Regions from separate parts of the Roseburia rectibacter genome, predicted to be linked through region 1. Evidence: a T-box and tRNA genes for the amino acid it is inferred to sense, from the RefSeq annotation. Region 1 holds a T-box; the other regions hold tRNA genes.
What was found. The T-box of region 1 lies ahead of leuS (leucine--tRNA ligase). A T-box ahead of a tRNA ligase gene usually reads a tRNA of that ligase, here a tRNA-Leu.
Positions count from the first base shown of each region.

Region 2: it encodes a tRNA-Leu, which carries the amino acid that the T-box ahead of leuS (leucine--tRNA ligase) is inferred to sense. The anticodon was not compared.
Region 3: it encodes a tRNA-Leu, which carries the amino acid that the T-box ahead of leuS (leucine--tRNA ligase) is inferred to sense. The anticodon was not compared.

Region 1 covers NZ_CP092473.1:2,271,643-2,273,915, forward strand. Annotated here, with positions in the region: gene leuS (leucine--tRNA ligase) at 1-1,451, opposite strand, end outside; T-box leader at 1,690-1,936, opposite strand; gene ilvC (ketol-acid reductoisomerase) at 2,053-2,273, opposite strand, start outside.
Region 2 covers NZ_CP092473.1:910,927-913,199, reverse strand. Annotated here, with positions in the region: gene H8S51_RS04380 (methyl-accepting chemotaxis protein) at 1-457, opposite strand, end outside; tRNA gene H8S51_RS04375 (tRNA-Leu) at 718-798, opposite strand; gene H8S51_RS04370 (energy-coupling factor ABC transporter ATP-binding protein) at 923-1,663, opposite strand; gene cbiQ (cobalt ECF transporter T component CbiQ) at 1,711-2,273, opposite strand, start outside.
Region 3 covers NZ_CP092473.1:1,504,870-1,507,142, forward strand. Annotated here, with positions in the region: gene H8S51_RS07125 (sensor domain-containing phosphodiesterase) at 1-899, shown strand, start outside; tRNA gene H8S51_RS07130 (tRNA-Leu) at 1,044-1,128, shown strand; tRNA gene H8S51_RS07135 (tRNA-Leu) at 1,156-1,239, shown strand; gene H8S51_RS07140 (fibronectin type III domain-containing protein) at 1,506-2,015, shown strand; gene H8S51_RS07145 (nucleotidyltransferase family protein) at 2,132-2,273, shown strand, end outside.

The DNA of each region.
Region 1 (2,273 bases):
GTATTTACCCAGTCTGTCATCGCAGCAAGTGGAGACTCTCCATTATCCGTCGGCATATAACTTTCTACCTCTGGAAGCATCAATGGCAGTTCACTCTCATCGATCGGCACATAACCACATTTATCACAGTGAACGATCGGAATCGGCTCACCCCAGTAACGCTGACGTGAGAATACCCAGTCTCTTAATTTATAGTTGGTCTTTGCTGTACCAATACCTTTTTCCTCTAAAAACGCAATCATTTTTGCCTTTGCATCTTTTACTTCCAGTCCGTTTAAGAACTCAGAATTGATCAGAACACCGGTTGCAACATCTGTAAATGCCGCTTCGTTGATGTCAACTTCCTCACCATTTTTTGCAACAACCTGTACCATTGGAATATTGAACTTTTTGGCAAATTCCCAGTCTCTCTCATCATGTGCCGGTACTGCCATGATCGCGCCTGTTCCGTAAGACATTAATACATAATCGGAAATCCAGATCGGGATTTCCTTTCCGGTTACCGGATTGACTGCCATAAGACCGTCAATCTCCACACCCGTCTTATCTTTTGCAAGTTCTGAACGTTCAAAATCGGATTTCTTTGCAGCTTCCTCACGGTATGCAGCAATCGCATCCCAGTTCTTTAACTCGTCTTTATATTTATCAATGATCGGATGCTCCGGGGATACAACCATGTAAGTAGCACCAAATAATGTATCACAACGTGTCGTATAAACACGAAGTTTGTCCTCTTTTCCGGCGATCGCAAAATCTACCTCTGCACCCTGTGATTTACCGATCCAGTTTTTCTGGGAAACCTTGACACGCTCGATATAATCTACATCATTTAAGCCCTCTAACAGTTTCTCAGCATAATCAGTGATCTTTAACATCCACTCGCTCTTTACCTTGCGGACAACCGGAGCACCACAACGCTCGCAGACACCGTTCACAACTTCCTCGTTTGCCAGGCCTACTTTACAGGAAGTACACCAGTTGATCGGCATCTCTTTTTTGTAAGCAAGTCCTGCTTTAAACAGTTTTAAGAAAATCCACTGTGTCCATTTGTAATAACTCGGATCTGTAGTGTTGATCTCTCTGTCCCAGTCGAATGAATAGCCTAAAGAATGAAGCTGCTCTTTGAAACGTTTTACATTGTTTTCAGTTACGATCTTCGGATGAATCTTATTTTTGATCGCATAGTTCTCAGTCGGAAGTCCGAATGCGTCCCATCCCATCGGATAAAGTACGTTATAGCCCTGCATTCTGCGCTTTCTTGCAACAATATCAAGTGCTGTATAAGGTCTCGGATGACCTACATGAAGTCCCTGTCCTGACGGATACGGAAATTCTACCAATGCGTAATATTTTGGTTTGCTGTAGTCGTCTGTCGCAGCAAAAGCCTTATTATCATCCCAGACTTTCTGCCATTTTTTCTCTACGACTTTGTGATTGTAAAGTTCTGACATATAATCCTCCTTGTTTTCCGAAGGAAAATGCGAGTCCTCTGACGAGCAGAGGATTTTCCTCCTTGTTTTGCGGAGCAAAATGCGACTGCCTTTGCAGGAGCAGAGGATTTTCCTCCTTGTTTTCCGAAGGAAAATGCAATTTTACCATGTAAAATTTTCCTCTGACGAGCAGAGGATTTTCCTCCTTGTTTTGCGAAAAAAAACTTCGTCTCGGAAGACATTTTCAAATAAAAATATCTTTAGAGACGAAGTCTGTCTTACTCCGTGGTACCACTCTAATTCGTATTCTTATGATTTCATAGAAAATAAAAATACGCTCTTATGATCCTTAACGCGGACAACACGCTTTTGCTTACTCACTGTAACTGGCAGCTTGGGCAAAAGGACTCAAAGGTGAGTTGGGAATTTCACTTTACTGCCTCACAGCATCCGGCAGCTCTCTGAGAAAGCAAAAAATTCTTACTATTCCTTATCAAAGTCTGATGTATTTTATTCACAACATGATTTATTTTATCATATACCCTGTTTTTGTCAAGTATTGAAACAAAAAAGAGCCACCACAAACAGTAACTATGTGATGACTCTTTCAATCGATTCAAAATTAGTTGTTGATTAATTTATCTTCTTCATTGTTCCAGCTATACAGTTTACGGATCTCTTTACCAACCTGCTCTGATGGATGCTCTGCAGCTTTCTTTCTCATAGCTTTGAAGTGAACCTGACGTCCTGCCGGAGACATATCCAGTAAGAAGTCTTTTGCAAATGTACCATCCTGAATATCGGAAAGGATCTGTTTCATTGCCTTCTTTGTATCTTCTGTGA
Region 2 (2,273 bases), 1.4 Mb from region 1:
AATCTGTATATCCTCCATCTGCCTCCTGTCCGACACGGATGATCTCTTTAACCATCTGATATCCATTGGCATCTTTCGTCTCCATACGGTTGGTGCCTTCTGTATCATTTCCTAAAAGCACCACATTAGTTCCGTCATACTGGTCAACCCAGAAATATCCGCCATCTCCATAACGAAGCTGTCTGATCTCATCTGCCGCTAACTTCTTAGCTTCTTCCTCGGTATACACACCAGCCTGATACTGATCATAAATCGTCTGACAAAGTGAGACCACATTATCTACCTGCTGTTTAATCTGTTCATCATAAGACTCCCGCTCATCTGCTTCCATCGTCTCTAATGCTTTGCTCTGGAGCTGCTTCATGCTCTCCGATGAAATAACGGCACACAATACCAGTGCCACTATCGTCGCTAACATTACGATTGCCAGCTTTGTCTGTACTTTTACATTGTTCATAAATCTTTCCTCCCGCTTCCCTGCTGTAATATCGGAGTTCACAAATATGATGTATATAGATTTTTCTATACAGATTTTTGAAAATTCCTTTCTATTATTTTACCATATTGCACAATTTATCTCAATATTTTTTAAATTTATTATAAATTTTGTAATTTCTTTTACATTTTCCATATTATTGACTTGTTTCAGAACAAAACAATAGCCGGAAAGCCTTGATTTTACTGCAAAATCTTAGCTTTCCGGCTATTTTTTATTCATGCGGGTGACAGGACTTGAACCTGCACGTCGGGGACACTAGAACCTAAATCTAGCGCGTCTGCCAATTCCGCCACACCCGCAAACCACTTTGCCATTATATATTAGCACTCGCAAAATTGCAAGCATTTTTTCCTCACATTTCTCCCTCTAAATCAGAAACGGCTACTGTTCACACATACTGTGCGAGTAGCGATTACAGCCATTTTAAATACATCTTCGATACAAAGACAATGGCAGCTCCAGTCCATGTGCCTCTAACAACTCCCTGTCGCTTAAAATCTCCTTTGTTGCCCCATCACACACAATTCTGCCCTCCGACAGTAAAATCGTTCTGTCACAGGTATCCCATACAAAATCCAGATCATGTGAGGCCACGATTTTCAGATAGGAAAACTCATTCAATACCCGGATCAGATTTCTGCGGTTTTTCGGATCAAGTGCCGCCGACGGTTCATCCATCAGTATAATATCCGGTTTCATGGAAAGGATGGTTGCGATTGCCGCTAACTTTTTCTCTCCTCCTGACAGTTTATGGATCGGTTTATTCGCAAGATGTTCAATGTGTACCTCGGCAAGTGCCATTTTTGTCCTGTATGCAACCTCATCTTCTGACAGACCATAATTCTGTGGTGCAAATGCCACATCCTCATATACATTCGGCATAAAAAGCTGATTTTCAGAATCCTGAAACACATATCCAGCCATTTTTCTAATCTGAGCTAATGTCTCTTTTTGTAACGGTACATTCCCGATACTGATGCTGCCTGAATCCGGAGAATACAAACCGACAAGTAATTTTAAAAGTGTTGACTTTCCTGCCCCGTTTGCACCGACAACGCCAATCGACGCCTGCCCATCCGCTGCAAATGATATATCTTTCAAAATAGGATTTTCTTTTTCATAGGAAAAATTCAGATGCGTTACCTCTATATTAATCTGTCCCATATTTTCCTCTCTCTTTCATCTGTCACAAAACAGTTTCTCTTTACCATCTAAAACAAAGTTCCCACCAGTTGTCCAACCGCAAAACATCGCAATATAGTAAACACCGCGATCCATAAAACAAGATACACTGCGTCTTTCATACAAAACCGTATCTCTTTTTTCAGTCCAAATATTCCCTGAAACCCGCGCAGACACATACTTTCATAAATCAACTCTGCCCTGTCCATGCTTCGGATCAGCATCTGTCCCATCAGAGATCCCCACACCTTAAAATGAATGCCTTTCTGTCCCGGTGCCCTAAGTTCATATGCCTGCACCACCCGCTGTGTTTCTGCCAGCAATACAGAAATATACCGGTAAATCAGCCATACCTGCATCACAATGACTTTTGGCAGACGACATATCTCAAGTGCGAAGCAGATTTTTTCGATCGTTGTTGTCGCAATCAGAAGATACGATGCCAGAACCGCAAAAACTCCTTTTATCATCAAGGTCAGCATTGAAATCACTCCACCACTAATTTCAATCTGTCCCACATTCATTACGATCTGCCTGTCAAAAAAAGGATTAAATATACCTGCCACACAGACAAGCGGCAGCACAACACGCA
Region 3 (2,273 bases), 770 kb from region 1:
TCCCGGCAGATGGGGACACGGTGGAAGAACTGATCAAAAAAGCAGATATTGCCCTTTATTCTGCAAAGTGTGCAGGAAAGAACCGTATAGAGTTTTATGATGACAATGTTGAGTCTACCTCTTACAAGCGGCTTGATCTTGAAAAGAATATGCGCAATGCAACGAGAAATGCATTCAGCGAATTTGAAGTATATTTCCAGCCAATCGTAAATATCACAAAAGAAGGAAATCCATGTGCCGGTGCAGAAGCACTGATACGCTGGAATTCAGGGGAACTTGGATTGATACCGCCGACAGATTTTATCCCGCTTGCGGAATATTTAGGACTGATCAACCCGATCGGCGAATTTGTTTTGCGTGAAGCGTGTATCCATTGTAAATACTGGAATGATATGGGGCATCCGGAGTACAAAGTGAATGTTAATCTCTCTGTTGTACAGCTTTTACAGAACGATATCGTAGAGCGGATCGCACATGTGATCGAGGAGACAAGGATCACACCGCAGAACCTTACCTTAGAAGTAACAGAGAGTCTTGCGGTCAATGATATGAGCCGGATGAAACGGATACTTGCAGATATCAGACATCTTGGAGTACGTGTTGCGCTGGATGATTTTGGTACAGGCTATTCTTCTTTAAATCATATCAGGGAGATGCCGATCGATGTCATAAAGATCGACCGCTGTTTTATCATTGATATTGGAAAAGATGATTTCTCCAACGCATTTGTAAAAATGGTCGGAGAACTGGCAACTGCGATTCATGTGAATGTCTGTGTAGAGGGCGTGGAGACAAAAGAACAGTTAGATGCGCTGATGGGATCAAAGGTTCAACTGATTCAGGGATTCTATTTTGGAAAACCGATGAAGGCAGAGATGTTTGAGAGACAGTTCCTGTAAGGGCTGTCTTTCAATATCTAAATAATCAAAACAGTTCCAAAAATTAAAAAAATAAATAAAATTAAAAAAATATCAAAAAAACTGTTGACATATTTGTTTTTCTCTGTTATTATAAATGAGTCGTCGCGAGAGAGTGATTGATACGCGGAAGTGTCGGAATTGGCAGACGAGCAAGACTAAGGATCTTGTGTTCATTGCGAACGTGTGGGTTCAAGTCCCATCTTCCGCATCAAAGATTTCTTTGATTGACGGGTTTGCAGGAGTGGCGGAATTGGCAGACGCGCAGGCTTCAGGTGCCTGTGGTAGCAATATCGTGTGGGTTCAAGTCCCATCTCCTGCATTTTTATATGTTAGGGTGAAAGAAGCATTGAGGATTCGATGCTTCTTTTTTTTGAAAAAATTAAAACCGTGAAAATAGTACCTTTTTCATAGAGAATATGCGATAAGATTATGCTAAAAAAAATTTGTATATGTTTCTTTACACTGAAGAAATAAAGAGGAAAAGGAGAAAAGCTATATGAAGAAAATAAAAACGTATGTTCTTGGAATGGTACTGGCATTTGCCATGATCCTGCTTCCATAGAATGTATCAGCAGCAACACAGGTGTGACGTTATACCGTTCGAACCATAATGTATTAGAGCGTATGAATATTGCAGAAAATTATTATTCTTCTGCATGTTCCAAAGAGGTTACATTAAAGAGCGGTACTTACTATATTGAAATTGCAGGCAGTGAAGCATATAAAGATAGCTGGGATCCGACAAAACTGAAAAACACCGGTGTGAACAATATGGGTGTGGTAAACTTAAAGATTACCACAGTCAAAAAAACCAAAATTTCCAAACTTTCCAATGTGAAAGGAAAGAAAGCACAGGTTACATATAACAAAGTAAGCAATGCAAAGGGATATGAGATCCAGTATTCCACGGACAAGAAGTTTAAAAAGGGCGTGAAAGTCAAAAAGGCAAACGCAAAGACAACAAAGGTTACTCTGAAAAAGCTGACAAAAGGAAAAAAATATTATGTGCGTGTCAGAGCATATCGTGTGGACGAGGATGACAACAGAGTAAACGGCTCATGGAGTGAGGCGAAATCAGTAAAGATCACAAAATAAGACAGCAAGGTATAAGTGGCGCGGCAGAAAAACTGCCGCGCTATTTGCATTTAGGAGGAAATCATTTATAATAGATACCAATGTGGCACAGAAGGCGGAAAACAAAGGATGGAAAAATGATTGCTTTAAATGATTATCTTTATTCCGGGGATACGGTATTTCGGATTTTAAAAAAATATACAGAAGATTTAAAACGTGTGGCAGAGGAAAATGACAGTGAGGTGGATCGGTTACACTGTAATTTCCTGATGCAGATCA